Regions from separate parts of the Halomonas bluephagenesis genome, predicted to be linked through region 3. Evidence: predicted binding sites of a transcription regulator. Region 3 holds the regulator's gene; each other region holds the start of a gene.
The links. Region 3 encodes FNR, which switches genes on or off when oxygen is low (the NO sensors DNR and NnrR bind a similar motif). Its sites were predicted from a motif close to TTGATNTANATCAA; they were not measured.
Positions count from the first base shown of each region.

Region 1: REH51_RS17610 (cytochrome-c peroxidase) is a predicted target of FNR. The motif match lies at 2,160-2,173, and genes of this name have one in related genera.
Region 2: ccoM (cytochrome c oxidase subunit CcoM) is a predicted target of FNR. The motif match lies at 1,186-1,199, and genes of this name have one in related genera.

Region 1 is NZ_CP133631.1:3,871,920-3,875,167, forward strand. Features, by position in the region: gene cydC (thiol reductant ABC exporter subunit CydC) at 1-29, shown strand, start outside; gene REH51_RS17605 (adenosine deaminase) at 45-1,037, shown strand; gene REH51_RS17610 (cytochrome-c peroxidase) at 1,072-2,058, opposite strand; rRNA gene REH51_RS17615 (16S ribosomal RNA) at 2,469-3,248, shown strand, end outside.
Region 2 is NZ_CP133631.1:188,315-191,562, reverse strand. Features, by position in the region: gene REH51_RS00940 (AmpG family muropeptide MFS transporter) at 1-412, opposite strand, end outside; gene REH51_RS00935 (FKBP-type peptidyl-prolyl cis-trans isomerase) at 531-1,049, shown strand; gene ccoM (cytochrome c oxidase subunit CcoM) at 1,310-1,435, shown strand; gene REH51_RS00925 (hypothetical protein) at 1,619-2,131, shown strand; gene REH51_RS00920 (GGDEF domain-containing protein) at 2,206-3,248, shown strand, end outside.
Region 3 is NZ_CP133631.1:1,173,684-1,176,931, reverse strand. Features, by position in the region: gene REH51_RS05335 (3'-5' exonuclease family protein) at 1-318, shown strand, start outside; gene ttcA (tRNA 2-thiocytidine(32) synthetase TtcA) at 423-1,349, shown strand; gene fnr (fumarate/nitrate reduction transcriptional regulator Fnr) at 1,336-2,088, opposite strand; gene hemN (oxygen-independent coproporphyrinogen III oxidase) at 2,147-3,248, opposite strand, start outside.

The sequences.
Region 1 (3,248 bases), 1.4 Mb from region 3:
TTGATAATGTTGGAAATAATTTATCCTAATGCTAGGAGTTTCGTATGCATGAATTTCTTCTTCAGCTTCCTAAGGTAGAGCTCCATTTGCACATCGAAGGCTCCCTTGAGCCTGAGCTAATGTTTGAACTTGCCAAGCGGAATGGTATCGAGCTTCCTTACGCAACGGTTGAAGAGGCAAAAGCAGCTTATGAGTTCGATGACCTTCAGGGGTTCTTAAATCTTTACTATCAAGGCATGAATGTACTGCGCACGGAGCAGGATTTTTATGACTTGGCGATAGATTACTTCCAGCGTGCTCGTGGAGAAGGGGTAGTGCACATTGATATGCATTTTGACCCGCAGGCCCACCTCCAGCGTGGCATTCCTCTTGAGATAGTGATGGCGGGTTTGCTTCGTGCCAAGAAAGAGGCGGAGGCAACGCTTGATTTGTCTGTTGGTATGATTATGGCTTTTTTGCGTGATCGTCCCGCTGAAGAAGCGCTCAGCGTGCTTGAAAGCGCTGCACCGTATTGGAAGTTTTTAGATGCGATTGGTTTAGACAGTGCCGAGCGTGGTAACCCCCCGTTCAAGTTTCAGGCACTCTTTGCGCGAGCCAAAGAATTTGGCTTAGTGCGTGTTGCCCATGCAGGAGAAGAAGGGCCCGCTGAATATATTTCTGAAGCGCTGGACCTTCTCGATGTTCAGCGAATTGACCACGGGGTTCGCTGTCTCGAAAGTAACGCAGTGGTTAAGCGACTCAGGGAGCGTCAAATCGTACTAACGGTTTGCCCGCTTTCTAATGTCAGTCTAAAGGTGGTTGATGATCTTCGAGACCACCCTCTTCCTCAGTTGTTGAAAGAAAACCTCAAGGTGACGATTAGCTCAGACGATCCTGCTTATTTTGGAGGTGGGTTGCTGACAAATCATGTTGCTTGTGCTGAAGCGTTTGGCTGGGATGCTGATGTATTCCGCATGCTAAATCGTAATGCAATCGAAGAAGCTTTTGTTGATGAGCCTCGCCGCCAAGAGCTTTTGCTGCGCCTTGAGCAAGCATGAAAGGACCGCCGACTTCTGGTCGGCGGTGGCTCATTTAAGGAAGCGCAGGAACGTCAAATTCAGGCATTTCACCTGTTAACGTGTGCAAGAAAGCAGTAATCTCATCTATAGTTGTGGTATCAAATTCACGCCCCAACATTTCTTGCCCCATGATCGCGACAGCTTCCTCTAGCGTTTGTGTTGCGCCGTTATTCATATAGGGGTAAGTGACGGCCACATTGCGAAGGGTGGGTGTACGGAATCGGTATTTATCACCCTCTTCACCGGTGACAATATAGCGGCCAAGGTCTGTAGAGCCAGGTACCTGAATAGCATGAAATTGACTATCGGTTAAATTAGGGCCGCGGTGGCAGGCAATACAACCATTATCGACAAACGCGACCATTCCATTTTTTGCTTGCTCGCTAATGGCATCCATGTCGCCTTGTAAGTAACGGTCAAAAGGCGCATTCGGTGTATTAAGTGTCCGTTGAAACACGGCGAGTGCTTTTCCAAGGTTTTCTGCATTAATAGGATCTTCTTGGTTTGGGTAAGCCTCCGCGAATTTATCTTGATAAAGCTCAAATTCCGCAAGCCGTTCTAGCGCGTGATCAAGCTGCATGGCCATTTCGACATCGGCTTCGATGGGTCCTAATGCTTGTCCCTCGAGGTCGGGTTCGCGCCCATCCCAGAATTGTGCATTTAAAAATCCGCTGTTCAATACAGTCGGCGTGTTGCGTTCGCCAATTTGTCCGTTATGGCCCACTGCCCTGGGGATGCGGTCAGACCAGCCTAGCGCAGGGTTATGGCAGGGGGCACAGCTAATGACTCCGCTTGCAGAAATGCGTGGTTCAAAAAATAGCATATTGCCTAGCTCTACTTTCTCATCTGTTTGAGAGTTTTCAGCAGGTAATGGTGGCAGATGTGGCAGTGGTTCAAAACGAAGGCGATAATTCTCCATGTCATCATCGGCCAGCGTCATATTTGAAGCTATCAGTAATGCAGCTCCTGCTAAATAAACTGGACTCTTAAACAATTGCATATTATCCCCCTCCAGATGGCTGTTAAGTGTCGTGCTTTTTGTTTTGTATGAGCACTATTGAAATGCTAGCGCCAGTCTAGAAAGAAGGGGGAGAAAGAGGCTTGCGCTAGGTCAATTTTAGATTCGATCCTTTTTGCTCATTTTACTCATCAGAAAGGATAAAAAAGTGTTGACGAATAAATAGAAATGAGTAGAATACGCCCCACATCGAACGGCAACGCCAATCGATAGCTCTTTAACAATTTGATCAGGTAATTCATGTGGGCGCTTGCCGATGAGGGTGATAAATCACCAAATATCAAGGCAAGCGGTCATGACAATGTAAATTGAAATGAATTCGTTTGGACCTTGAGCCAAGTTTGATGCACTTATGTGACTTTCGAGTGACATGTAAGCATCACAATGATTTTAAACTGAAGAGTTTGATCATGGCTCAGATTGAACGCTGGCGGCAGGCCTAACACATGCAAGTCGAGCGGTAACAGGGGTAGCTTGCTACCCGCTGACGAGCGGCGGACGGGTGAGTAATGCATAGGAATCTGCCCGGTAGTGGGGGATAACCTGGGGAAACCCAGGCTAATACCGCATACGTCCTACGGGAGAAAGGGGGCTTCGGCTCCCGCTATTGGATGAGCCTATGTCGGATTAGCTAGTTGGTGAGGTAATGGCTCACCAAGGCAACGATCCGTAGCTGGTCTGAGAGGATGATCAGCCACATCGGGACTGAGACACGGCCCGAACTCCTACGGGAGGCAGCAGTGGGGAATATTGGACAATGGGGGCAACCCTGATCCAGCCATGCCGCGTGTGTGAAGAAGGCCTTCGGGTTGTAAAGCACTTTCAGCGAGGAAGAACGCCTAGTGGTTAATACCCACTAGGAAAGACATCACTCGCAGAAGAAGCACCGGCTAACTCCGTGCCAGCAGCCGCGGTAATACGGAGGGTGCAAGCGTTAATCGGAATTACTGGGCGTAAAGCGCGCGTAGGTGGCTTGATAAGCCGGTTGTGAAAGCCCCGGGCTCAACCTGGGAACGGCATCCGGAACTGTCAAGCTAGAGTGCAGGAGAGGAAGGTAGAATTCCCGGTGTAGCGGTGAAATGCGTAGAGATCGGGAGGAATACCAGTGGCGAAGGCGGCCTTCTGGACTGACACTGACACTGAGGTGCGAAAGCGTGGGTAGCAAACAGGAT
Region 2 (3,248 bases), 990 kb from region 3:
TATCCTGGGTGGCCGAGCCAAAGGCTACCAGCAGCGCAAAGGTCGCTACCCAGCCTAAGTTGCCTACCGGGCTTACTCCCGCCAAGCCAATTAGCCCTGCTGCAATCATCCCCTGGGCAAGCAGCATCCAGCCACGTCGTTGGCCAAACGTGCGGGTCAAGATCGGTAGTGCAAGTCGGTCAACGATAGGCGCCCAAAAAAACTTGATTGAGTAGAGCATGCCAATCCAGGCGAAGAAGCCAATCGCGGCAACTTCTACACCGTCACTGCGTAGCCATGCAGAAAGGGTTGAGAACACCAGTAAAAAAGGCAGGCCTGCAGAAAAACCTAGAAACAGCATGGTGATGACAGGCGCGCGACAGTAAATACCGAGCGCATCCAGCCAGCTGCGCTGGGGAATAGGGGTGGGCATGTTGATTAACACTCCAGGAAAGAAAACGTCTGCATCGAGGCCCGCTAAAAACCGGTCAGTGATAGACTAGGCCTGATATCCATGACAAAGCCAGTAGCTTACCGGAGAGGAGTTTTCAATGTCGATTACAGCCCATCAAGTAGTCACTTTACACTACGTGTTAAGCGATGTGCTTAGCGATGGCAGTACCCGCGTGCTAGATGACTCCAACGCGCGTGATAAGCCCTTAGAGTACCTCCATGGACACGATAATATTTTGCCCGGTTTAGAGAGAGCCTTGGAAGATAAAGCCGCCGGAGCTGAACTGCGCGTCACGCTTGCGCCTGCTGATGCCTACGGCATCCGTAATGAAGACTTGGTGCAGGAGGTGAGCCGTGCGTCGTTTGGCAGCGCGGTGCTCGAACCGGGTAGCCGTTTCCAAACAGAAGGTGAAGCAGGCCCGCAAATCGTTACGGTACTGAGTATCGATGGCGACATGGTGACGGTTGATACTAATCATCCGTTGGCTGGCCATACGCTTCGTTACCAGGTAAATGTATTGGATGTGCGTGATGCGACCCGTGCGGAGCTGGCCAAAGGCCACCCCCTGCCACCAGGAACTGAACACAGCAAAGTAGAAGATCGAAAAGTGCTTTAGTTGTAATTTCTAGGGGTTAAGAGTTTCAGATGCTTTAAATTTACAAGGACCTTAAATTGGCAGGGGCTTTAAATCGTCAGCGTGCTCAAAATTGACCGCGTATTTTAAGTCTTCAGCGTACTTTAAGCGTTAAAAACTGACCCATATCAAGTTCCTGACAGGCCGCAAATAACCCCTCTGAAAAGCTTGACCCAGGTCAGCTTCCTGCTGGTGTTAACGCACTAGGATGGTGTCATACATCACGGCGGGAGGGGATCACCATGTACTGGGATGATACTGTTATTTTCGGTCTAGTTACTGTCGCGTTAATGATCGTTTTTATGATTGGTTGGGTAGGCTTTGTCGTACGTGACCACCTTCGTAAGGATGAACGTAAAAAGCATTAACGCCGCTTGTTGTGATAGTCGTCAGGGGAGGGGGCTTGCTTTAAATAGTGAGCTTCCTGTTGCCGGCCCATTTGGGCCGGCTTTTTTTGTTCGTTAAAAACTGTTTCCGAGTATTCACGTTAACCGTCTGGTAAAGTACCTAGCAGCACAATAAGGCATTACACCGCTAGGAAACCGTTTGCCATGAATGCTGTTATTTCAATCGTTGCCATACGCTGCTGCGCTTCTCATTATCTTAAAGCTGGTGTCGCCTGCGTCCTACTATTACTTAGTTGGCTATCAATGCCGGTCTATGCTCAGGCATTAAGTGTGATTAATGGCGAAAAAACCACAACACTCTCTATTAACGAGTTACGCCAACAATCTACGATTACACTGTCTGTGTTTGACCCTTTTCAAGGGCGCGAAGTAGACATGCATGGGCTTGAATTTCGTCGTTTCCTGATTAATCAATTTGGTGAAGTACCCCCCGCATTGCATTTTACGGCATGGGATGATTACGAAGTGACGTTAAGTGGCTGGAATGACCCCAAGTGGTTAATGGTCACGGAAGAGGATGGAGTGCCACTTACACTGCGTTCGCGTGGCCCATTACGACTAGTGGAACAGGCTTATGATGAGCAGCGTGATATCGAAAACCTGCGTGAATTCAACGACTGGATATGGATGATTCGCAGCATCGAGGCCCGGTGGTGATTATCGAACCACCACCTTCTCCACCTCCTATACCATCGCTACCTCCCGATCCTATGACTAGGAAGAGACGCTATGTGACCTGGTTGTCATTGAGCTTAATGAGCTTTATGGCGTTGATGGTGGTGATTGTTTACGAAGCACGCTGGGTATATCCAGAAATACAGGCGTATTTCAGCCAAACAGGCAATTTGACAGGGCAGCAATTGGCGACCAGGTCGCGGGGCTATTTACAGCTCGCTCAGCAACATTTGTTAAGCGAACAGCCCTTTGAAGACGAGCAACGACAAGCCGTTAGGCTCAATCTCGATATTGCTTATGGGCTAATTGATGTCGAGGTATACCGCCAAAAGTACAGTTGTACGCAGGCTAGCTTACAAACCTTAAACTTGCTCGCAGAACGCCTGAAAGAGTATGCCGTGACACCATTTGATGCTGCGGCTGAACTATTGGGGCCAATTGATTGTTTAACGAGCATTGAAATGAACCAGCTCGACCTGCGTGGCATGGCAATTAATGAGTTTTCTGAAAGTACACGCCGACATAATCAGGTGCTGACCTATTCCAGTATGGTGATTTTTGCACTAGGGCTACTGTTTTGGGGAATGCATGAGCGACAGCTGCGGCGCACAGAGCGCGCCACGGAGCAGACAATGGTCTGGATGCAGCAAGCGATGCGCGATCCGTTGACGGGCATAGGTAACCGCAGTGCGCTTCATCAAGATGTCGCCGCCAAAGAAGGGGCGTCGCTTGCCTTGATCTTGGTTGATATCGACTTCTTCAAGCAGTACAACGATTCGTTGGGTCACCCCGAGGGTGATCAGCTGTTACGTCGCCTGGCAAGCCTTCTTAAACATGTGCTTGGTGAAGGTGCAAAACTATACCGGTTAGGTGGTGATGAGTTTGCTGCAGTACTGCCTTGCGATGATGACGCGTTATTGGTTGATTACTGTGATCAATTGACGTCTGCTCTAGAGCAGGCTGATTTCAAACATCCCTCGCATCCGGACAATGAAAGAGTAACGTTGAGTATTGGGGGGGTGCGATTTATAGCAGGGGAGACAACCTTTCCAAGTGCTTACGAAGCCGCTGATAAGGCGCTTTATCAGGTAAAGAGCGC
Region 3 (3,248 bases):
CATCTTGGAGCGCTGGCTGAATTCATCGGTAATCGGCCGCTAATTGGTTGGCAGCTAGGCCGTTCGGTGGAACAGCTTAATCATTTGTTTAAAGCAGGGCTGGGGTTTGGTTTGCCTAATGCCCAGGTCGATGTGGGAAAACTGCACTATCGCCAGTTGCGTCGCTTACATCCACAGTGCGAGACGGGCGGCCGCCTAACGGAAGCACTTGCTCGTTGGCAAATGCCCGCTCTCCAATGGATGGGGGGGTTGGGGGATGCAACCGCAAGTGCGCTTTTGTATCTGCGTTTGCAGCGTGAGATCGCCCAGCAGGGGTAGGGTTACGACCCGCATACGATGAATCCACGGGTTTATCTTGGGTGGACGTGGTGAGTATTGTTAGAATGCCTGCTGCTTCTTCTACCATCGGCAGTGCCTACACCATGCTACAACCTGATTATTTTGATCCCGCTGCGTCTAAAACTGTTGCTGTTGGCAGCACTTCTGTTGATCACTTACAGACTCAGTCCGAGCATCACGACGCCAAGCAGAAGCGTGAATTCAATAAGCTACAAAAGCGCTTACGGCGAGAAGTTGGCAACGCCATCATTGATTATCAAATGATTGGCGAAGGCGACAAGGTGATGGTGTGCCTGTCTGGTGGCAAAGATAGCTATACGATGCTGGAGATACTGCTTAACCTGCAGCGCAATGCGCCGGTTAATTTCTCCTTGGTCGCCGTTAATATGGATCAAAAACAGCCAGGTTTTCCAGAGCATGTGTTGCCCCAGTACCTGGATAAAGTGGGTGTTGAATACCACATTCTAGAGCGCGACACCTACTCGGTGGTGAAAGAGAAAACCCCTGAGGGCAAAACGACCTGCGCGCTCTGCTCACGATTAAGACGTGGTTCTCTTTATGGCTTTGCCGAGGAGATTGGGGCGACGAAAATTGCTCTAGGGCATCATCGTGAAGATATTTTAGAAACGTTGTTTCTTAATATGTTCTTTGGCGGCACCTTGAAAGCAATGCCTCCTAAACTCTTATCTGATGATGGTAAAAATATTGTGATTCGCCCCCTTGCCTACTGCAAGGAGGCAGATATTGCAGAGTTTTCTCGTTTAATGGAATTTCCCATTATTCCCTGTAATTTATGTGGCTCCCAGCCGAACCTCCAGCGACAAGTCGTCAAAGATATGTTGGCGGAATGGGATAAAAAACACCCAGGACGTCTAGAAAGCATGTTTAAGGCAGTGACCAATGTAGCGCCTTCACAGCTGGCAGCCCGCCATTTATTTGACTTTGCTGGCCTTGAAGCCAAACAAGCGGCATTGATGGAAGGGCGTATTCAAGCATTTACCGTGGATTAGCCGTTAGCTCTTCCTCTTCAGCCAATGTGATGAGGCGTCGCATATCTAGGATATTAACCTCGCGACCTGAAACAGCCACCACGTCTTGCTGTTGAAAGCGGCTAAGAATACGGCTGACCGTTTCTACCGCCAAGCCTAAGTAATTGCCAATGTCAGCGCGGGACATGGAGAGTCTGAAACTGTACGGCGAGTACCCTCGTCGACGGAAACGGTCTGAGAGAGTGACCAAAAAGCTCGCCAGCCGCTGGTCGGCTGTCTTGCGCGACAGTAAACGCATCATACGGCGGTCGTCACGCAACTCTTTACTCATACTTCGATACAGCTGACCGCGTAGTTCGGGCAGCTCTTCGGAAAGCATATCCAGGCGGTCAAACGGGATTTCACACACCGTGGTGGTTTCCAACGCAATCACACTGCCGGGGTAGTGCTCTTCATCAATTCCGTCCAATCCCACCAGTTCGCTGGGAAGGTAGAAATTTGTCAGTTGATCATTACCGTTACCCTCGCTGGTCACCTGTTTCAGGCTGCCTGAGCGAACGGCATACACACTGGTAAAGCGATCACCCTGGCGAAACAGTGGCTCGCCTTTTTTGAGTGGTGCGCGACGACGGATGATGGCATCAAACTGACTCATGTCCTCAAGCTCTAAGGCGAGCGGTAGACACAACGAGCTTAAGCTACAGGTTTGGCAGCGCGCCTCTTGCAGCAGTGAACGTCGTTGGCTGACGGGGTGTGGCATATTATTCTCCCTTTCTCGTTAGCCATCATAGGCCCAGGGGCAAGACGTCTCAAGAAGCTTATACAATCTTCGAGTAGCGCTGAGTAGGTTGGTCACCTAGGCGAGCATCAAAGGCCATCGCCAAGTGGCGAATCAGCAGCTGTCCAGTGGGAGTGGCGCTAATAACTTGCTGATGGCGAGTGATCAAGCCGTCTTGCTCAGCTATTTCCAGCTGTTCAGTTGCGGTGGAGAAATAGTCATTAGCATCGATGTGCCAACGCTTTCCAACGTCCGCTAAATCAATATGCATGTCGCACATTAGCCTTTCAATAACGTCTCTTCGTATTAGGTCATCCTTATTTAACCTTAATCCTTTGACGGTTGCTAGCTTACCTTTATCTAAGGCCGCTTCATATTGGTCAAGCCGAGTCGGGTTTTGTGCGTAAACGTCGTCCACCCGTGAAATGGCGGATACGCCTAATCCAACTAAATCGCACTGTGCATGGCTAGAGTAGCCCTGGAAATTGCGCTGCAAGGTGCCGTTACGCTGAGCAAGCGCTAGGCTATCGTCAGGGCGCGCAAAGTGATCCATACCAATATGTACATAGCCTGCGTTAGTCAGCATTTCAATGGTGGTATGCAAAATAGCCAGTTTTTCATCGGCACTGGGGAGGTCTGCTTCGTTAATGCGTCGTTGAGGAGCAAAGCGGGTGGGCATGTGCGCATAATTAAATACGGACAGCCGTGCCGGGTTTAGTTCGATAACCTGACTCAGCGTTTCGGCAAAGCTTTTTTCCGTTTGAAATGGTAGCCCATAAATTAAATCAAGATTGAGCGAGCGAAAGCCAAGACGGTGGGCTTCTTCCATTAACGTTTCGGTGAGTACCCGGGGCTGTACACGGTTGATGGCTTTTTGTACCTGCGGGTTTAAATCCTGTACGCCAAGGCTTAGCCGATTAAAGCCGAGTGACTGTAGGTGGCGCAAGGTAAACACGTCTGCTTCGCGGGGGTCTATTTCAATGGCGTAATCGCGATCAGCTGAGCTAGATAAACCGAAACGGGCATCTAAGCGATCAATCAGATCTCCCATTTGAGCCAAGGTAAGAAACGTGGGCGTGCCGCCGCCCCAGTGTAGCTGTTGCACCGGGCGAGAGGTGTCTAAATGACGGGCCGTAAGCACC